Regions from separate parts of the Neobacillus sp. NRS-1170 genome, predicted to be linked through region 2. Evidence: predicted binding sites of a transcription regulator. Region 2 holds the regulator's gene; each other region holds the start of a gene.

Region 1 (7,337 bases), on a different contig from region 2:
AGGTCAGATAAAACGATGACAGGGCATTGATACTCTTCTGCCAAGTTGAACGCTTCAGCAGTATCATAGAAAGCCTCTTGTACAGTACTTGGAGCCATAACGATTTTCGGAATTTCACCATGTGTACCATAAATCATTGCCATTAAATCTGATTGTTCTTGTTTTGTCGGAAGCCCTGTTGAAGGACCACCACGTTGAGTGTCCACAATAACAAGCGGAGTTTCTGTAATACCAGCTAGTCCAATTGCTTCCATTTTCAATGATAATCCAGGACCTGAAGAAGCAGTAAGTGCACGAACACCACCGTAGCTTGCTCCAATTGTCATGGTAGCTGCAGCGATTTCATCTTCTGTCTGGATAACTGTACCGCCAACGGCAGGTAATTTTTTAATTAAATATTCCATGATATCAGATGCAGGTGTAATAGGGTATGCAGCCATGAAACGGCATCCAGCAGCAAGTGCGCCTAAAGCAATCGCATCATTTCCAATCATAAACATACGATGTTTGCCATCTGCTTTTTCAAGTACCATTGTTGGAACATTTGCATCCATTTTTTCTTTCATATAATCAAAGCCCGCTTTGATGGCATCCATGTTTTTCGCAACAACTTGATCGCCTTTTTTGCCAAAAATCTCGCGAACTACTACTTCAAATACATGAATATCTAAGTCTAATACTGCAGATGTTGCACCAATAGCAACCATGTTCTTCATTAAAGAAGTTCCAAGCTGAGTAGCAATCTCTGTGAATGGAACCGCATACAGGGATGCTTCAGTATCTTCAGGCTTTTTTGGATCAAACTTTGCATCAGCAAGGATTACACCTTTACTGTGAAGTTCCTTGTAATTTAAATCAATTGTCTCTTGGTCAAACGCGACAAGGATATCAAGATCGTCAGAAATGGAACGAACTTCTGTTGTGCTCACGCGAATCTTATTGTTCGTATGGCCGCCTTTGATACGAGATGAAAAGTGACGATAACCATACAAGTAATATCCCAGGCGATTCAGTGCGATTGCAAAGATTTCCCCAGTACTTTCAATACCTTCCCCTTGTTGTCCGCCAACTTTCCACGAAAGTTGATTGATCATGACTTACACCCCTTTGGATATGTAAAAAATAAGTAATTAAATCATTCATAGTGTAGCACTTTTCCGAGTAAATCACTAGAATTTTGTTTGTTTAACGCTTTAAAGACATAAAATCTAGAAAAATGGATACGTACTAAACGCTTTCAATTCTAGACCTATGTACTCAAAATTGCAACCCTTTCAAGCGAATTATTGTCTAAAATATGTATATTTTTTTATTATTTTAACTTTGCTATTTACATCAACGTTAGGCCTTGCATCACAACAGTTCAATCCTTTTTTCTTATGCAGTTTTTCTAATTTTTCACCTACTTATGTACTTTCGATATGGACATCTCTGAACCTTGCTGTTCTATATCAGAATAATATTATTTCAATTTCAATAGCATTGTTTCCATTCAGAAAATTTGTAACCATATTTGTAAAAAATAGGTATAAAAAAACCTGCTGGATGTAACCCAGACAGGCAGAGGTAATAGTGCTTCCTTTTCTCCACGATTTGAATGCTGATACTCTCTCTAACGCGGCTCCACAATTAACTTTATAGCTGTGCGTTCTTCCCCGTCAATCAAAATATCGGTAAACGCAGGGACACAGATCAAATCAACTCCGCTAGGTGCTACAAATCCTCGAGCAATGGCTACTGCCTTTACGGCTTGATTTAATGCACCCGCACCAATAGCCTGTATTTCCGCTGCACCTCTTTCACGCAGAACTCCGGCAAGTGCACCAGCTACAGAATTAGGATTAGATTTTGCTGAAACTTTTAATATTTCCATTCCTAGCTCCCCCTTGTAAAATCCCGATCCCGCATGAGCAGTTTCATGAACAAATCAGGTATATAGCATTCCACTGCTACTATATTCACTTTGAAATTGACATATTCCGGCTTGGACGATAAAAAGGAAAATAAAAAGAGCAAATTGGGTAATTTGCTCCTAAGAATAAAACGGATGATCATCATTTATTAGAATTGGTTGAATCTTTTTAGCAAGGCCTGTTTTTCGGTCCAAATCAATTAAAACGGCACTAAGCTGGTTTCTTCCCCCAGAAGGTACTTCAAACCGAACCGGAAGGCTTGTTAGGAAGCGTTTGAGGACGGCTTCTTTTTCCACCCCTAAAATGCCGTCATATGGGCCAGTCATGCCGACATCTGTTAAATAGGCCGTTCCCCCAGGCAAGATACGATTATCGGCCGTCTGGACATGCGTGTGGGTCCCTACAACTGCAGATACCCTTCCATCTAAGTACCAGCCCATTGCCTGTTTCTCACTTGTTACTTCTGCATGAAAATCTACAAATATAAAGGGGGTTCTTGCTTTTGCAAGGGAAACGAGTTCATCTGCTTTTTGGAAGGGACAATCAATTGGGTTCATGAAGGTGCGTCCCTGCAGATTAATGATTGCCACTTCAAACTCATTTATTTTTAGAAAAACGATCCCTTTCCCCGGCGTATCTTTTGGAAAGTTTGCTGGTCGAACCAAGTATTTGGCTGTATCAATAAACTCAAAAATTTCCCGATTATCCCAGGCATGATTCCCTAATGTTACTGCCTGAGCACCTTGTTCTAAAAACTGACGGTAAATTTTTTCAGTAATTCCTTTTCCACCTGCGGCATTTTCGCCATTGATAATCGTTAAATGAGGTCGATATTTTTCTTTGAGCTTTGGCAAGTACTCCTTCACCATATCTCTTCCAGGTGAACCGACAACATCACCGATAAATAATAAATTCATGTTATTGCCCTTTCATAAATAAAAATAGTATTGATTAAATTGTATCACAGTTGCCCAGTATTTAATCGCTTAAGAGTCCCCAAAAAATAAAGCGGTGCATGCGCACCGCTTTATTTTGCATATTCTACAGCCCGTGTTTCACGGATAACTGTGACTTTAATATGTCCTGGATAATCGAGCTCTTCTTCGATTCGCTTGCGAATATCGCGTGCAAGGCGATGTGCAGCAAGATCGTCAATCGTATCCGGTCTAACGATAATCCGCACTTCACGGCCTGCTTGAATAGCAAAGGATTTCTCAACACCTTCATAGGATTCTGAAATCTCTTCAAGCTTTTCAAGACGGCGAATATAGTTTTCAAGCGTTTCACTACGAGCACCTGGTCTTGCAGCAGATAGGGCATCAGCAGCAGCAACTAAAACGGCAATGGTTGAAGTTGGCTCTGTATCACCATGATGTGAAGCAATACTGTTGATAACCACAGGATGTTCCTTGTATTTCGTTGCAAGTTCTACCCCGATCTCAACATGGCTTCCTTCCACTTCATGGTCAATTGCTTTACCGATATCATGAAGCAATCCGGCACGTCTTGCTAATGTTTCATCTTGACCAAGTTCAGCGGCCAGCAAACCTGAAAGCTGTGCCACTTCCATAGAATGCTTAAGCACATTTTGACCGTAACTTGTACGGAACTTTAAGCGGCCAAGAATTTTGATAAGATCTGGATGGAGTCCATGTACGCCCACTTCAAATGTGGTTTGTTCACCCACTTCGCGGATATACTCATCCACTTCGCGACGAGACTTCTCAACCATTTCCTCAATTCTTGCAGGGTGGATACGGCCATCTTGTACAAGCTTTTCAAGTGCTAAGCGAGCCGTTTCACGACGAATAGGGTCAAAGCCTGATAGAATAACAGCTTCAGGAGTATCGTCAATAATTAAATCAATTCCTGTTAATGTTTCAAGTGTACGGATGTTTCGACCTTCACGGCCAATGATACGGCCCTTCATTTCATCATTTGGAAGGTTGACGACAGAGACTGTCGTTTCCGCAACATGGTCAGCAGCGCAACGTTGGATTGCTAACGAAAGGATTTCCTTCGCTTTTTTATCAGCTTCCTCTTTTGCACGATTTTCGCTTTCCTTGATCATAACCGCGGTTTCTACAGTAAGTTCCTGTTCCATGCGGTCTATTATGATCGACTTAGCTTCCTCACGAGTTAAGCTCGAAATTCGTTCAAGTTCTGTTTGTTGTGTTCGTACCAACTCGTCCACTTTGCTTTCCATCTCTTCAATATGCTGTTGTCTTTGGTTTAGAGAATCATCCTTCTTTTCTAATAGAATTTCACGCTTATTTAACGCTTCATCCTTTCGATCTAAATTCTCTTCTCTTTGCAGTAAACGGTTTTCTTGTTTTTGCAGTTCATTTCTTCGTTCACGAACCTCACGTTCCGCTTCAGTTCGAAGCTTGTGAATTTCATCCTTTGCCTCTAACAGGGCTTCCTTTTTTAATGAATCAGCATCACGTTTCGCATCTTCAAGAATCTGCTCTGCAGCATTCTTTGCCCCCGCTATTTTTGCTTCAGCAATGGATCTACGAATAAAATAGCCAACAACGGCACCGACGATAAGGCCAAGCAAAATGGAGATGATAGTAATTGGTTCCATCGTTACACCTCCTCTTGCTATGAACTTTTGTTTGATTTTTTTTTTAAGTGTCGGCATGTACATTGTTTAGACTCAACATACAGCAAGCACTACGGCTTTTCGCATTGTAATATTTCCAAAAATGTAAAATATACATGTTAATTGTAATTGTGGGAATATACATTGTCAAGGTTTTGTCCAAATAGCTTTTTGAAATATTTCGAATTCACCATCACTTCTTCATTTTTATTACTTGGTTCCAAGTGAATGTTTATACCTTTTTGTGTATATTTATGCAAATTGTTTTAAAAAAGCAAAACCCTTTTTCTTGGGCTTTGCTCTTCTTTTTATTTATCTAGTAACTCAAATTGCTCGTCATCATCAGTTTCAGTCACTGTTTTATCACCATCTAAGCCATAGTGATCACGGATTTTTTGTTGAATTTCAAGGCGGACACTAGGGTTTTCTTTTAGGTAAAGCTTTGCATTTTCACGACCTTGGCCTAGTCTTTCATCGTTATAAGAATACCAAGAACCGCTCTTAGAAACGATATCTAATTCGGAACCTAAATCGATGATTTCGCCTTCTTTTGAAATTCCTTCTCCATACATAATATCGACTTCTGCTGTACGGAATGGAGGGGCAACTTTGTTCTTTACGACTTTAATTTTTGTTTTGTTTCCGACCATGTCATTGCCTTGCTTTAGTGTTTCAGCACGGCGTACTTCTAGACGGATGGTGGAATAGAACTTGAGGGCGCGGCCCCCAGGAGTTGTTTCAGGGTTCCCGAACATAACGCCGACTTTTTCACGAATCTGGTTGATAAAGACAGCGATTGTTTTTGATTTATTGATTGCACCTGAAAGTTTACGAAGTGCTTGAGACATCAAACGAGCTTGCAATCCAACGTGTGAGTCTCCCATTTCACCTTCGATTTCCGCTTTAGGTACTAGAGCAGCTACAGAGTCAATAACAATAATATCGATTGCTCCGCTTCGTACTAGTGCTTCAGCGATTTCTAGTGCTTGTTCACCAGTGTCTGGCTGGGATAATAATAGTTCATCAATGTTGACGCCTAATTTTTGGGCATACGCTGGGTCTAGGGCATGTTCAGCATCGATAAACGCTGCTTGTCCGCCTTTTGCCTGGACTTCAGCGATGGCATGAAGGGCTACGGTTGTTTTACCTGAGCTCTCTGGCCCGTAAATTTCGATAATACGTCCTCTTGGATATCCACCTACTCCAAGTGCTGTGTCAAGTGCTAATGATCCAGATGGAACAGTTGAAATTTTTGTTTCTGTTTGCTCACCCATTTTCATTATTGAGCCTTTACCAAATTGCTTTTCGATTTGTTTTAGCGCCATTTCTAAGGCCGCTTTACGATCACTCACGAATCATTTCCTCCCTTATCTATATAAACACAAGCTTATTGCCTAAATCTATCAAATAAAACCTATTAATAATATAACCTCTTTTAGGATATTTGTCGAGTAAAAAATCGAACATTCATTCGACTTTTTTCTAAACTATTTATACTGTTAAGACAGACAAATATCCCCATAATAAACTGTTTTTCAAGATGATTTTGCAGAGAAAACTACTTTTCATGAAGTTAACTGAAAACTGATTTAAAAGTATGCATAAACCGTTTCATTTACCGTTTGACCACTTTTTCATCGTTCTCGGGCAATGAAGCGACATTTCATTTACCGTACGACCGCTTTTTCCACTCAGATGGGCAATGAAACTCCTACATAACCCATAAAAAAATCACAGAACCTTATTAAGCATTCTGTGATTCTTTCAACATCTTTATTAAATAATAGCATCCATACTTAACAGCACGAACCCTGTTAGCTTCCCGGGTGCCAGCAAGCACAAGCTTTTCAACAGCTGTCGGCATCCCCTTGAACGCAATCCCAATGTAAACCGTGCCTACCGGTTTACCCTCTAATTCATCAGGACCCGCCACACCGGTAAAACTAATCCCAATATCAGTGCCAAAAATCGAAGCTGCGTTTTCCGCCAACTCCGAAGCACATTGCTCACTTACGGAGCCAAACTTATCTAGCGTCTCAGCAGAGACCCTCAAAACCCGTTGTTTTACCTCATTTGAATAACAGACAACTCCTCCGTTAAAAACAGAGCTCGCGCCTGAAACCGAGGTAATTTCTTTTTGAAACATCCCGCCAGTTAAACTCTCAGCAGCCGTAATCGTTAACTTCTTTTCTTTTAAAATTTTCGTCAATTCATTCAAAAGAGAAGTATTGTCATAGCCATATAAAAACTCACCAACGCGCTGATTTATCTTACTTTCCACCTCATCAAGCATCGTTCCTGCAACAGTTTCATCCGTATGCTTGGCTGTAAGCCTTAAGGTAACCTCACCATCTCCGGCAAGTGGAGCAATGGTAGGATTGCTTTGAGCGTCTATTAAATCCAATATCTCCGTTTCCAAAGCCGCTTCCCCAATACCGAAAAACCGCAAAACTCGCGAAACAATCCTCTCATTGGTGTCGCCTTCAGGAGAAAATGCTTTCCTTCCATAATGAAGGAACATCGGCTCCATTTCCTTTGGAGGACCTGGCAGAAGCATATAAATATGGGCATCCTGCTCGAGTACCATTCCAGGCGCCATGCCATGATCATTCGGAAGAATATCTGAACCTGCTAATACAAGAGCTTGCTTTCGGTTGTTATCCGTCATCACACGGTTTGTCCTTTTGAAATAATCCTCAATCGAAGTTAAAGCCGCTTCATCCATTACAAGCTCTTTGCCTAGATGGCGGGCAATCGTTTCCTTCGTCAAATCATCCTTTGTCGGTCCGAGACCGCCAGTAAAAATGATGATTTGCGAA
Region 2 (7,337 bases):
ATAGCCACAGCAAAAACACCGACCACCGGTGTTTTTTGTTATTAATAACTATGCCTTCTATCTATTTATCAAACTTTTTAAATATCAAAACGCAAAAATGGTATAATTGTCCTAGACTAAAAAAATAAGAGGAAAAATACATGAGTGAAATAACGGTAAATGCAAATCAAAACTATGATGCACAAACGGAAGGAATGTCTTATTTCGATGGGGGATTACTACAATACATAGGATGGTCAATTTGTGGTTGGCTTGTAACTGTCTGTACTCTGGGAATCTGCTATCCTTGGGCAATTACTATGATTTTAGGATGGAAAACTAGGCATACTGTGATTAATGGGAGAAGATTACAATTTACTGGATCAGCAATAGGGTTATTCGGTAATTGGATTAAATGGTGGTTTTTGTGTGTAATTACTTTGGGGATTTATAGTTTCTGGTTATTTATTGCAATGGAGAAATGGAAAACAAAACATACTTCTTTTGCTAACTAATTAATTATTTAATAGCCCTTCAGTAATGGAGGGCTTTTATTATCATCTTCGGGGCATGGTACATATATTCTTTGAAAACATCAACTAATAACACAAAAAACCACCCTCCATTGGTTAAGTTTCCAATAAAAAAGTGGTTTCGGATTAGTTTGATGAAAGATTAAGCAAAAATAATACAAATTTATAATGAAAGATTCACTCAACAACAAAATGTTGTACGAAAACTTGTCCTATATTTGCTTATAAATTATGTTCAAACCGTTGATACGAATGGGTTTTATTTAGATTGCTGCTTGTTCATTGCAGCCATCATTTGGTTGATCTTCTTCTGAGAAGGCTTCATACCCATTTGCATCATCATCATTTTAAGCATTTGCTCATTAATTGGTGGATTTTTCTTTAAATAGCTCATCATATATCTGCGAGCAATGAAAAATCCTAGTGCTACACCAGCGACTAATGCTAGTATACCAACTAGAATGTACATACCCATTAAACTTCCTCCTTCATGTTGTCTACCATACTACAGTGTACTAAATAAAACGGCATAAAACAATATCCTCTTGCAATTAGATTAATTTTCTTTCCTTAATCGGCTTTAGCCAGCCGAAGCGCTGATGCTCAAGATCAATCGCCAAAAAGGAAGCTTCACATTTTCGAAGCACTTCGAAATAAGCTGTCTCTGCCTCATAGCTTCCTTGCGCCTCAACTGTTATTAAATCTTGAAAAACTTCTAATTTTGCCGTACTTAGTTTTCCACTTAATTCAATATAGTATGCACCATGATCGGCTTTAAATCCTTTAATTCTCCCCAGCTGTTTTTGAATCAGATTGTGGATTTTTAATACCTCCACTTTTTTGGTTATATAGTCAATTTGTTTTTTTGTTATAAATTCAAGCTCACCGTTAGCATTTTGATGTTCCTGAAAAAGCTGATAAAACAGCCTCTCTCTTCCGAAGTAATGGGCGGCAAATTCATCTTCTATTAAATATAGTTGATATTTTCTCACACAAACCTCTCCTTCGCTGTCAACCCTTTTATCTATTATAAAAAAACAGAAACGAAACATTTGTCTTACGGCGGCAAAAACTTTCACTATTTTTGTCGATTGTTACTAAATTTATGAATTCGGTAATATTTTTGAAATTTCCTTTTTTATTTTAAAATGTTCAAGTTTTTGTAAAAATTATACTACTCATACAAATGGCGCAACTAAAATAGGTTCACATTTACCGCTGCGATTACTTTTCACCTTCAACGTGCCTTGTTAATTCTTCACAATACAAAAAAAGAGAACGGAAATAATCCGTCCTCCTCTAAAAAAACTATTTTATTTATTCAAAAGTGCTTTCACGCGGGCAACTACATTGCTTACTGTGAAGCCGTATTCTTCCATAATCTTTTCACCTGGTGCGGATGCTCCGAACTTGTCGATAGCTAATACATCGCCTTCATCACCAGTGTATTTGTGCCAGCCGAAGGAAGCACCTACTTCAATTCCAAGACGTTTCTTGACATTCTTAGGAAGTACAGAGTTCTTATATTCTTGGGATTGCTTTTCAAAACGATCCCATGATGGCATGCTTACTACAGAAACGTGAACACCTTCGCCTGCTAAAGTTTTTTGCGCTTCAACCGCAAGGCTTACTTCAGATCCAGTAGCAAGTAATAATGCTTCTGGAGTTTCTCTTTCTGAAGGAGAAACTACATAAGCACCTTTTGACACGCCCTCGTATGCGTTAGTGTCTGTACCCTTTAATGTCGGTAGATCTTGACGTGTTAAAACAAGTGCTGTTGGAGTGTTTTTAGATTCAACAGCCAACTTCCAAGCTGCAGCAGTTTCATTTCCATCTGCAGGACGAATGATTGACAAGCCTGGCATAGCACGAAGAGCAGCAAGTTGTTCGATTGGCTCGTGTGTTGGTCCATCTTCCCCAACCGCAATACTGTCATGAGTAAATACATATGTGACAGGCAAGCCCATTAATGACGCAAGACGAATGGCAGGACGAAGGTAATCAGAGAATACAAAGAATGTTCCACCAAATACTTGAACTCCGCCATGAAGAGCAATACCATTCATAGCAGCACCCATGGCAAATTCACGAACGCCAAACCAGAAATTACGGCCTTCATATGAACCTGGCATATAATCTTTTGTTCCCTTGATCATTGTTTTATTGGAACCCGCAAGGTCAGCAGAACCACCAATAAAAGTAGGCAGGTTTTTGGCAATTGCATTTAAAACTTCACCAGAGGAAGCTCGGCTTGCAAGGGATTTGCCTTCACTGTATACTGGAATGTCCTTGTCCCAGCCTTCAGGAAGTTCTTGATTTAATGCTTGCTCAAGTTGATTAGCCAATTCTGGATATTCATTCTTATATTGTGCGAAAAGGTCATTCCATTCTTTTTCCTTTTTCTCACCTGTTTCCACAATTAGCTTTTGGAAGTTATCGTATACTTCCTGTGGCACATGGAAATCTTCTTCGAATGTCCACTTGTATGCTTCCTTAGTTAATTTTAACTCGTCAGCACCTAGTGGTGATCCATGAACGCCAGATGTTCCGGCACGGTTTGGAGAACCATAACCGATAACAGTTCTAACTTCAATCATAGTTGGACGGTCAAGGTCACTTCTAGCTTCTTCTAGCGCATTTGCAATTTCTTCAAGATTGTTGCCATCTTCTACACGGACATACTGCCAGCCATATGATAAGAAACGCTCTTTTACGCTTTCTGAGAAGGACTTATCTAAGTCTCCATCAAGTGAAATATCATTTGAATCATAAAGTACAACTAAGCGTCCTAATTTCAAGTGACCTGCAAGGGAAGCAGCTTCAGCAGAAACACCTTCCATTAAATCTCCGTCACCACAGATGCTGTATGTAAAATGGTTCACAAGTTCAAAATTATCTTTATTATAAACGCTTGCTACGTGACGTTCTGCCATTGCCATTCCGACTGCCATTGCAATACCTTGACCAAGCGGTCCAGTGGTTGCTTCAACACCTTCAGTGTGGCCGTATTCTGGGTGTCCAGGAGTTTTACTTCCCCATTGACGGAATTGCTTTAAATCTTCCATAGATAAGTTGTAACCAGATAAATGAAGCATGCTGTATAACAACGCAGAACCGTGGCCTGCAGATAATACAAAACGATCGCGGTTAAACCAATGTGGATTCTTCGGATTATGGTTCATGAAGCGAGTCCACAATGTATAGGTCATAGGTGCAGCACCCATCGGCATTCCCGGATGACCTGAATTTGCTTTCTCAATCGCATCTATGGAAAGAGTACGAATGGAAGTAACGGATAAATCATCAATAGTATTAAACATGAATTACATCCTTTCTTCATCACTTGAATACTAGATACATTCTTAATATTATATTGCTACCGAAATTAATTCAACCAATAAACTTAATAATTGAAATTAATTTTCGTTTCGTTTCTCATTTTGACACAACGATGGTTTGTGCATATAAAAAAGGAATACAAAAAATAGTATTCCTTGAATTAATGAAGATTATTTTTCTTTCTATCTTTAAGTTTTTCTGGTGTGACATCGTTTCCTAATGGATCAACGAACTTTGTATTGGTTAATGTTTCAAGCATGTTGGAACGAAAAGTTGCTAGATACTCACTTCTTAGTTTAGATTGCTCTTTTGCTTCTAATTCCGTTAATCCGGTTGTTTTCGCTTTCCTCGCAAGTTCATTGATTCTTGCCATTTTCTCTTTGGACAGCATTTAAACACCAACTTTCATAAAAAACTGTGTACGTAGCAACTGATTTTACTAAAAAAAAGACCTTCTGACAAGGCAAAAGGTCTACTCATCTTGTGATTCCATATATTCCTGGTATCTACGATGAACGGTCGCTTTGGAAATATTATACCCAAATCCTCTTAAAACAGCGGCTATTTCATGGAAGGTTAAATTGTTCTTTCTTAATCTCACAATTTCCTCAACTGGAACTTCGATTTTTTCTCGGCCTGAAGCTTCTCCAAGGTTTTTTAAATTTTTTTGGGGGTTATAGCCCTGTTCGACAGCCCGTCTCATTCCACGCTTAATTTTTACATTATGGAGCTTTCGTTGGTACTCTTCCACCATACTAACAATTTTCAATACCATTGAATCCGACTCTGAAAGCTGTAATTCACCATTATGAGAAATGCTATAAAGTTTAATTCCCTCTTTTAAGATACAGTGCAAGAGTGCAATTTTGGCGTTTCCCCTTCCAAGACGTGTTTCATCTTGAATTAGAAGGGCTTGTACTTTTTTATCCTTTATCCGTTCCAAAACATGAAGGATACCATCTCTTTCAAAGTCATATCCGCTTGCCTGTTCTTTAATAATTGAATCAATTTCAAAATGATGCTGTTTTGCAAGTTGAATTAGTTCTTCTTCCTGACGCTGTAAAGAGGTTTCCTGCGTTTCCTTATTTGTGCTAACCCGGCAGTATATGATTGCATTCATACCATTTATTCCTCAATGGCACTTGCAAATTGTGTTGTATCTAGAGCTTCATTGCTAACTGGGATCATGATTTTATCGCCAGGGAAAATTTGATCACCCACATTTATATTGTGCTTCTTCACCCAGCTGACAAACTCTTTATTGGATAGGGAATGCTGGCCGGCATATTGATTGGATAGCTCCCAGAGTGAATCCCCTTCAGAAACAGTTACTTTTATAAATTTATCTTTTTCATTGGCATTTGACTGAATAGATAAAATTAAGGCAAATGAACAGCTTATAAACATTAGAATAATAACAAATGAGTATTGGTTCCAAATCTTTTTCATGATAAACACCTCTTAATAGAATATACGTTCGCTTTTGATAGTTTCATTATAATTCGAACGTTTGTTTGTTGTCAACCACTTATTCGAACTTATGTTTGTATAAAATGAGCGAACATGATATAATTAAGACAACATTAACCAGGCGAGGTGCATTTTATCATGGTAAAAATATCAAAACGGCAGCAGGATATCCTGGATTTCATAAAAGGTGAGGTTAAGAGCAAGGGCTATCCTCCATCCGTACGCGAAATTGGCGAAGCGGTTGGACTTGCATCCAGCTCCACTGTACATGGCCATTTAGCTAGATTAGAAAGTAAAGGTCTTATTAGACGGGATCCAACAAAACCAAGAGCAATCGAAATTTTGGAAGTAGATGAACTTGCTCATATCCCAAGAAACAATGTTGTCAATGTTCCAGTGGTTGGTAAGGTAACAGCGGGATTACCTATTACTGCTATTGAAAACGTAGAAGAATATTTTCCACTTCCTGAAAGGCTTGCGCCTGCTGATGAACACGTATTTATGCTAGAAATCATGGGTGAAAGTATGATAGAGGCTGGAATTCTTGATGGGGACTATGTAATCGTAAAACAGCAGCAAACAGCGAATAATGGGGATATTGTTGTCGCGATGACAGAAGATGATGAAGCAACGTGTAAGAGATTTTTTAAAGAAAAAGATTTCATCCGTTTGCAGCCAGAAAATTCAACCATGGATCCTATCATTTTACGAAATGTTTCTATTCTTGGAAAAGTTATCGGAGTATATAGACATATTCATTAATAAAGAGTCGGCTTTCATTTGCCGGCTCTTGTTTTATCAATACTGATATTGGGAAAATTTTTGATAAATAATTTAAATGATTCTTGTATTTGGAAAATTCAGTATTTTTTCCCATGCTCAAGAGTTTCCAAGTTTAGTATAATGGTAATACACCAAGATTTACCTTAGGTCCAAAAAATTCAGGCTTAAGGAGAGTGAGAAAGAAGTGTTCATTGACATTATTTTCTCGTTAGTGATTGGTGGGACGGTTGGGATTATTGGACATGTTCGTAAGCATGGCAAAATTATTATGCCTCGGAAAACAAAAAAGTTCCTTTATCTCGGTTTTCTAGAAGAAATGCTTCTAGGTGCAGTTGCAGCCCTTCTTCTTGTTTTGTATACAGCTCCAAATTCCTATGTTGAGAATATTATTTTTTCGCTAGTTGCCGGGATTGCTGGTGATGCAGCACTCTCGGGTTTTAAATTGATCAAACAGAACAGTGATGAGAAATAAAATTTGGTACAAACCAGCATCTGGATTATGGATGCTGTTTTTTTGTTTAAGGAATGATCTTGTTTTTTTGTTTAAGGAATGATCTTGTTTTTTTGTTTCGACGGTTGATTGACCACAATGCGGGAAAAAATGCATCGAGGGTAAATGATTTAGTAGTTCATTGACCGACTTACATGAAAATGTGTCTCTTCGATAAATGAAAGAGCCTTTCATTGCCCAAAGTGAATGAAATAGAGCTTCCAGGGTAAATGAAATGGCTGTTCATTGACCAAAATCCAAGAATCTGTGCTTCCACAGTAAATGAAACTCACTTCCCGAACGAAGTTATCTTTTTCATCAAATAAAAAAGTCTTGACGCTATAAAAGCGGCAAGACTTTCCAATCTTAATACATTGACATATACTGATCGCGTTCCCATTGGTGAACGACGGTACGGAACATATCCCATTCGATCTCTTTTGCTTCTACAAAGTGTTCTAAGATGTGCTCGCCAAGACCAGCTACAATCACTTCGTCTGATTTTAATTGGTCTAAAGCTTGAGCTAGAGTTGCAGGCAGATCGATGATGCCTTCTTCTAGTCTTTCTTCCCTGCTCATTACATAAATGTTGCGGTCTACTGGTGCTGGAGGAGTTAAGTTATTTTTAATTCCGTCAAGACCTGCTTTTAATAGAACAGCCATAGCAAGGTATGGGTTAGCAGCTGGGTCTACGCTACGTACTTCAACACGAGTGCTTAGTCCGCGAGATGCAGGGATACGGA
Region 3 (7,337 bases), on a different contig from region 2:
GTGAATAGTGCTTATTTGATCCCGATTAAGAAAATCCAGTTTCTTCAAACTTAACAACATTCTTTCTTGTCTCTCGCTCAATCTTTTCAAGGGGTTTTCCTCCTTTAGTCGGAATGATGATTGGAGTAATGGTTTCTTGGATAATGTCCTGTGTAATATGTGGGGTTTGAATAATGATTCGTTTATCGGCCATTTGATAGATAGCTCTGCCTTTGATTTCTGGAAGATTCTCTGCACCATCACTATCTAATACGACTCTGGAAGCTGTACCGGATTGTACTCTAAAGCAAAGCTTAGCATCAATATTTTGTTTGCATTGACGTGGGATAACGTCACCAGTAGGATATTGAGTCGCCAAAATAAGTCTAAACCCTAATCCAGCTCCTAAGCGTGCGATCTGGCTCATATATTTTTGACATTGGTGTTTATACAGCTTCTCTTCCTTGCTGACCGCTTCATCAGGATTTAATTCTCCGACTTCATCAATGATGACGAAATGGCGTTCAGTGATTCCGGCATCCTCTACCTTTTTCTTGCCGGCTTTCCTTAAAATTTCTTGCTTTTCTCTCATGATGTTATATGCATTTTCAAGTGTTTCCAAGGCTTCCTCTGGCTCGTAGGCGATTGATTCTGTCTGTTTGATTTTTTCATAGTCGCATAGTTCAACACCGCCTTTTAGGTCGATTAGGTGTAGTCTCACGTTGTCTGGCTGCTGTCTAAGGAGTGAATTGATAATGCAGTTAATGAGATTTGATTTGCCGTAACGTGTCGCACCACCAAGGCATAAATGAGGAACCTTTTCAAAGTCATGGAAAATCAATTTGTTTCTATCCCTTGTCGCTCCAAAAACAACGGTCCAGCCTTTCCCTTCAACAAATTCAACTTTTTCCGGCAATGGATCATTGTAAACTCGGATGAATAACACTCCATCGTAAGAAAGCTCTATTTCCTTCCTGTCGGTTAGTTTCTTTGTGTAAAGACCTTTGATACTGTTGATGATGTTTCGGTCTAATGTCAGCCCTCTAAGGTCCTTAAGCTCAATCTTTACTGAACGAGTGTTAACGCCAGCTTCTATGACTTTTTGCTTTGCCTGGTAATCTTCAAAACTTCTACCTAATGGGATGCGGTAACGATATTCTGTGCCCCACTCAAAATTTTTCTTTTTCAACAATTGAGTGGTTAGGGTCCGATTACCGTCTTTTACATTTAGTCCGCTCAAAGTAAAAATCTTATTGAGTTTTTTTGAATCGTTCCCTGCCCGGTTTTTTGATAAATAAGCTTTCAAAGAAATTGCTCCAAAAATTGTTGTCGAGACCACTTCGAAAATCATATTTGAATCCTCCTCCTTCCAACGCCACATCATTGGAACTTACATAGTAAGTTATCCCTTGGAATCGGCATAAAAAAAATAACGCCTTAAATCATTAATAAATGTGTATTTTGAATATTCCCGACCAAGCTAGCAAAGGAGATATTAATCGGGTATGTTAAAAGGTATTACGTTGAGGTTGTCCGCTATGCCTGTACTGTAAATTTTTTTTAAATAAAAATACAAATTATTTTTACAAGGAATTTGTACACAACAAGCGAATATCTATATTGAGGTGTTCGATATGAAAAGTAAAATAGGTTTTTGGATTGAAGAAAAGGGATACAGAAAAAAATATATAGCAAAACAATTGGAAGTAACACCTAACCAGATTTCAAATTGGATAAGTGGCCGTTCGTTTCCTACAATAGAAAAAGCATTTAAATTAGCTGATTTATTAGAAGTAAAGGTAGATGATCTATATGAACGCAAAAAAAACCCACACAATTAAGCGAAGGGCCAAGTACTAGAATAGTTTCAAAATATTAGGAGGTGGTACCTTGAACGATTTACTTGCAGCAAAACTAACAATAGCGCGCATTAAGGTTCAACTGCTCGATTTAGCTGGCGAGCTGATTGCCGATAACTTATCAGATAAAGAATACGCAATCAGCCTAATAATGAAAGTAGTGGAATATATTGATGAATACGATGTGAAGGTATGAGATATTAATTTACTATCTTAATGGATTAAGCCAGTAATAACGGTATTACTATTCGTATTGCTGGCATAAATTTGGAAAACTAGCAACGGTATTGCCGGTAATAAGCATGGAATCTTTAATACATACAGTCGCAGTTGATATTTCTCCAAAGCCGAATTAATGATTATGATAGTTTCACCTTGAATTGAATCTTTCGCGGCAAACTAATCTGCCTCTATAACGGAAGCGAATTCGGTGTCTAGTTAAATAAAAATACGCCAACCTCATCTAAGGCTGACGTTATTCTTAATATTCGTTTAGTCCACTACCTTTACTCCGACAACACTTTCGAATGCAACCCGCTCGAATTCACCAGGCTTCACTTCAATGAGAAGCTCATGCCTATTAGGTTCCACATAATGAACTCGGCCATTAATGTTATGTGTAAATCCGTCATTCCATACAGTAAGTTTTACAGAATGACCGTAATCCTTAGCGTAAATAATGCGTAAGTCGAACTCTTCTGCTTCATGCTCGTCAATGATTGGCTTCCTTTGCCGCTCAGTATCACGCCAAAAATCCTTCTGAGTCTTCGCTAATTCTGGCAATTGAAATGCTGCTTGCCATTTCATCATCCCGCGGTCGCGTATCACCATATAATCGCCTCCTTTCTTAATATTATACACGAACTTATGTTCTATATGTATACATAAAGGTATATAAGAAACAATATTAGGAATCCTCCATATGAAACCATCCTTTTAATTCAAGGGTGGTTTTTTATATAAGCTCCATGTTTGTCCATGTCTTTATAAGACAACCCTCATAATATATTAATATCCAATGATTAAAGTAAGCATTTACAAGAGCGTCTTATGGCGCTTTTTCTTTTTTCGTACATAAAAACGCCACCAGTTAAGGTGACGCAATGGTTATCGTTTAATCTTCCGTGGCTTTTTCAGTTTTACCAGTATTATCATTCATGGCGGAATACTTTTCGTGCTGGTTATTTGGCGTATTAGGAGACTTATAAACCTAACCATTCCCTGCCTTTACGCAGAGCTTTTGCTAAGTCAGAAGTGGTGTATTCTTTTTCCAAATTGATGGTGTTGAGTGAGTTGTAAAATTGGAGATTATACCGGCCATATAAACGGCAAGTGATTCGAACATACTCTTTGCCATTGTCCAGTTTCCAAGTACTATGTTCTTTAATCCATTTCGTCATCCACTGATCATTCCTATCATTTTATTCATATTGTAACAAAAAAAGAGCGCCCATGTTCTAACGGGTTCCATTACCTATCGCAAAATGTGAATTACACCCAAAAATGTAAAGTAAAATGCATATGAAATTGCACCGCAAAATTCGGTGCTTTTTGTTAATAGTCCAGTGCGATATGAACTGAGCTACTTCATAATTAAACCTCGGAGCTTCTTCATACAGATAGGTAAAGCTTTGAAATTATCGCCACCTTTTCCCCCTGTTCACACCAGTACGTGCGACTTTCACCGCATACGGCGTTCCAACTAATCCAATTCATTCAATTCTATGTATTGTTTAGATTGATGCTACTTTATTCCGCAATCATATGGCTTCATTTTTACATTTTAATCGAAGTTTGTTTAGCTTTTCTTTTTGCTTATTGTTGAGTTTCATGACTTTGAATAACTTCTTAATCTTTTCACTGTCCTTAAGATGGACTAGTCGATGAACTGTTTCATGGAGTATCACTAAATTTGAAAATGTATCATCTTTTGATAGATGATACGGATTCTTATGATGGCAGTGCCAATCACTGACGCCAAGCTCCACTCCTGTTACCGCACATTTCCCATATTGAGCAATAAACTTACTTATTCGATTGTCATTGTATTCGATTGACCGATTTGGAATATAGTTTTTCATAATTGAAAATAAAACCCTTTTGTTAACAGCCTTTAGACTTTTGTGGATTTTATCTCTACCTTCGGCAGTATAATTACATGATTCCTGCGAAAAGCATAAGTTTGTTTTATGCTTCTGGGCATATATGGGCACAAATACCATACTTTGTATTTTGTATAGTTTCGATTTATAACCTTTGTACCTTTTTTGTAGAGTTGTTGTCATCTCATGAAAATTCGCATCTGTTCTAAAAATCTTTAAACGATTATAAAGTGTTTTTCTTAGATAGAAGTTTAACTCATTCAAATTTGTTGTAATTTGGGTGGCTGCGGAATAGTAGTTTTGGATTCCCATTACAACTGTGTTGAAATGCCAGACCTTTTCTACACAAGGGTTCTTCTGGATAGCCTTAATTGCTTCTTTAATTTTATTAGAAACATTACTCTTAGCTTTTCTAGACATATGTGAATGGACTACATGGCCAAACCTAGTTTTTCCCTTCCTTATTACTTTAAAAGTAAAGCCGAGAAACTCGGAAGAGTTTTTCTTTAGGTTAATTACCTTTGATTTTTCATCGCTGGTTTCAAGGTGTAATCTTGTTTTCAAAAAGTCTTTTATGGCATAATTCATTCTTATTGCTTGAGAACGAGTTCTGCACAAAACTTTAAAATCGTCCGCATAGCGGACAATAAAACATTCTTTTAATCCAGATTTTTTAAGTCCTTGATACTTGATTCCACTCGTCTTATATTAAGTTGCTTTCGAACGTTTCCCACTGATTACTTATCCACCAATCAAGTTCATTGAGAACTACATTTGATAATATGGGTGATAAAATTCCACCTTGCGGTGTTCCTTTGGCTGGTATTCCTTCTCCATCAATCTCCGCTTTTAATAATCTTGAGATAATAGAGAGTAATAATTTATCCCTAATCCCCAATGACCAAAGCTGTTTCAAAAGCTGTCCGTGATTCACATTATCAAAGAAACCCTTTATATCGACATCGACACAATGATGAAGCCCAGCTTGATTGACAAGGAATTCGAACCTTGCTTTGGCATGATGGGTGCTTCTATTTGGTCGAAATCCATAGCTATGTTTATGGAATTTGGCTTCACAAATGGGCTCCAAAACTTGTAGAATGCACTGTTGGAAAATTCTATCCCAAATGGTTGGAATCCCTAAGGGTCTAAATTTTCCATTCCCTTTTTCAATAAACACTCGTCTAACCGTTTGAGGTTTGTAGTTTTTAAACATAATATGAACCGTGTTTATTACATCTTCCACAGATAAATGACAAAGATCTTTAATCATAAGATTATCCGTACCTGCCGTTTTACTACCTGTATTCCTTTTGATGTTTCGGTAGGCAAGACGAATATTTTCATTAGAACTCATCAATTCTATTAATCCATAAAACTTTTTACCACTGACACTTTGAGCATATAGAGCGTCAAAGCACTCCTGTAAGTTGTAATACTCATTGTGCCTCAGCTTCTTCCGTTTCAATAAGTCGGCAACTCCTTACGGAGTTAAACCTCTTTTAGTCTCACAAGAACCTTATTAATCGATAAAGATCTGTCTTACATGGTTGAATGAATCTTCATTAGTCTAGTGGCTATCCCTCCATGTTGATTAGACATTTCATTGGTACTGTGCCACCACTTTCACTGATATTAAGATAAGTTATACAGCGGTTATTCTCGCCACTGCTTTCCTTACCAACGTTTCACTGGGAGTAAGCCATCCACGTTATCAGCTTACAACGTTGAGTTATATCTATTATAGAAGGAACTTAGGTGCTTCCTGTAAGCCTGTTAGCACTCATACGCCTGTAACGTATCATGGATTTTTATATTAGTTATTCTTACTCACCCACGGCTAACCTCACAATTTGGTGATATACACATTTCTGTGTATTGTGCGTATAGACCCGTACATTCAGAAGTTCGTCAGCTTAACCTTTTTCTTTTAGGAGTATCTGCATCCTCACCATATTCAATCAACTCAAGCATCATGAACTACACCACTCCCTGGAGTTGGATTTCGGCAGCCTAACTGCTACGGTAGTTTCTCACGCCTTTTCGCCGAGCTTATAACACTATTATTCTTACTAAATCCAGTGCTATTCGACTAAGATAGAACCCTTCAGGGCGTTACCCCATCATTTGATTCTTCGATATAACCCTTCAGTTCCGAAAGGAACTGCCTAGGCTTTATCAGAGTAATGTAACCATCCTCCATTTAAACTAGGAACATTTCGCACAACTAACGCACCCGTGAATGATTGTAAAACAAGATTGGCTTAAAATAGCAATAATACCTTGAAGTCTCAAGGCGTTACTGCCAATGATGAATAATAAATATTTAATCTCTGCTGAAATCGGCCTCTTTTAATGGAACCATTTTTGTTTTGTTAACACTTTTATAGCCTAAATAACCTATTAAGCGATGTCGGCTGAACTGGACCGTATATAATGAACTATTCTTCGATTTTCGGAATTCAACTATTGATCAAATATATCGGACCCACACTCTTCGCCATAATATCCTTCTAATCTGGTAATGTAATCCGAAAATGGGTTTCTTCCGCTTTCATCCGGTTCAAATAAAATGAGAATTGAACTTCACCAGACGATTCATAATGTATTTTGTGATTCACCATCCGAAATGGACGGTCATGGCCGGGAATGATTCTAGTTACCCCTGACTTCAAAATCTTATGCTGGCTCGATTTTAGCTGCTCCTCTCCCCCAAACGTTCCTTTTGGAGCTGTCGTTCCGGGATAAACTTCCCATGCGTATTTCAACAAATCACCGCAAACGGCAGTCAGTGTTTCTTCATTTTCTTTGAGTAAAAGAGTGGCACTCCCGGGGGTATGACCTGGAGTCAGAACCACCTTGATGTTTTCGTTCAGGGCCATTTCCTCCTTAAAAAGAGTGAGTTCCCGCTGTTGCAATCGTTCCGTAATGTACTCAGGAATGAATTCATCACCTACAGCAGCTGCTTGGCCTTGAACTGCATAATCAAATTCTGCTTGACTAAGGACAATTTGTGCATTCGGAAATAAGTCAACATTTTGGCAATGATCGAAGTGCAAATGAGTTAAAAAAAGGAGGTTAACATCCTCCTGTTGAATACCATGATCCCGTAGAGCTTTCATGACCAAGTGGCGATTTCCGTAAAATCCGGTATCAACCAGGATTCTTAGATCCTGTTCCTCCACGTACGTCACGCTGGACCATCCGAGGGCCCCGTCGCTGCCCATTACCGGAACCCCTTTAATCAGCGGAATGATTTTACTCATACTAGTTCATGTCCAAATTTATTATATGTTTTCCCTGCTCCCGGATGCTGTAGAAAGTTAGCTTTAGCTAAGGATGCGGCTAGTTGTGACTCATAGAGCCCTTCTAGTTTTTTTGACGTTAGATCTTTCAT

What was found. Region 2 encodes LexA, which represses DNA repair genes until DNA is damaged. Its sites were predicted from a motif close to CGAACATATGTTCG; they were not measured.
Region 1: recA (recombinase RecA) is a predicted target of LexA. The motif match lies at 5,979-5,992, and genes of this name have one in related genera.
Region 3: ACIFOT_RS13010 (YolD-like family protein) is a predicted target of LexA. The motif match lies at 2,699-2,712, and genes of this name have one in related genera.

The regions. Positions count from the first base shown of each region.
Region 1 covers NZ_JBITPF010000060.1:20,833-28,169, forward strand. The annotation lists gene ACIFOT_RS23455 (2-oxoacid:acceptor oxidoreductase subunit alpha) at 1-1,094, opposite strand, end outside; gene spoVS (stage V sporulation protein SpoVS) at 1,613-1,873, opposite strand; gene ACIFOT_RS23465 (TIGR00282 family metallophosphoesterase) at 2,033-2,830, opposite strand; gene rny (ribonuclease Y) at 2,941-4,500, opposite strand; gene recA (recombinase RecA) at 4,827-5,870, opposite strand; gene ACIFOT_RS23480 (competence/damage-inducible protein A) at 6,263-7,337, opposite strand, start outside.
Region 2 covers NZ_JBITPF010000090.1:20,600-27,936, reverse strand. The annotation lists gene ACIFOT_RS29915 (DUF898 family protein) at 141-494, shown strand; gene ACIFOT_RS29910 (YneF family protein) at 772-987, opposite strand; gene sirA (sporulation inhibitor of replication protein SirA) at 1,064-1,504, opposite strand; gene tkt (transketolase) at 1,826-3,832, opposite strand; gene ACIFOT_RS29895 (DUF896 domain-containing protein) at 4,012-4,242, opposite strand; gene ACIFOT_RS29890 (YneB family resolvase-like protein) at 4,324-4,971, opposite strand; gene yneA (cell division suppressor protein YneA) at 4,977-5,300, opposite strand; gene lexA (transcriptional repressor LexA) at 5,460-6,083, shown strand; gene ACIFOT_RS29875 (DUF4257 domain-containing protein) at 6,289-6,576, shown strand; gene glnA (type I glutamate--ammonia ligase) at 6,961-7,337, opposite strand, start outside.
Region 3 covers NZ_JBITPF010000027.1:100,101-107,437, forward strand. The annotation lists gene ACIFOT_RS12990 (replication-relaxation family protein) at 1-90, opposite strand, end outside; gene ACIFOT_RS12995 (FtsK/SpoIIIE domain-containing protein) at 26-1,330, opposite strand; gene ACIFOT_RS13000 (helix-turn-helix transcriptional regulator) at 1,614-1,820, shown strand; gene ACIFOT_RS13005 (hypothetical protein) at 1,870-2,034, shown strand; gene ACIFOT_RS13010 (YolD-like family protein) at 2,331-2,669, opposite strand; gene ACIFOT_RS13015 (hypothetical protein) at 3,041-3,238, opposite strand; partial or broken gene ltrA (group II intron reverse transcriptase/maturase) at 3,599-5,408, opposite strand; gene ACIFOT_RS13025 (MBL fold metallo-hydrolase) at 6,454-7,206, opposite strand; gene ACIFOT_RS13030 (hypothetical protein) at 7,203-7,337, opposite strand.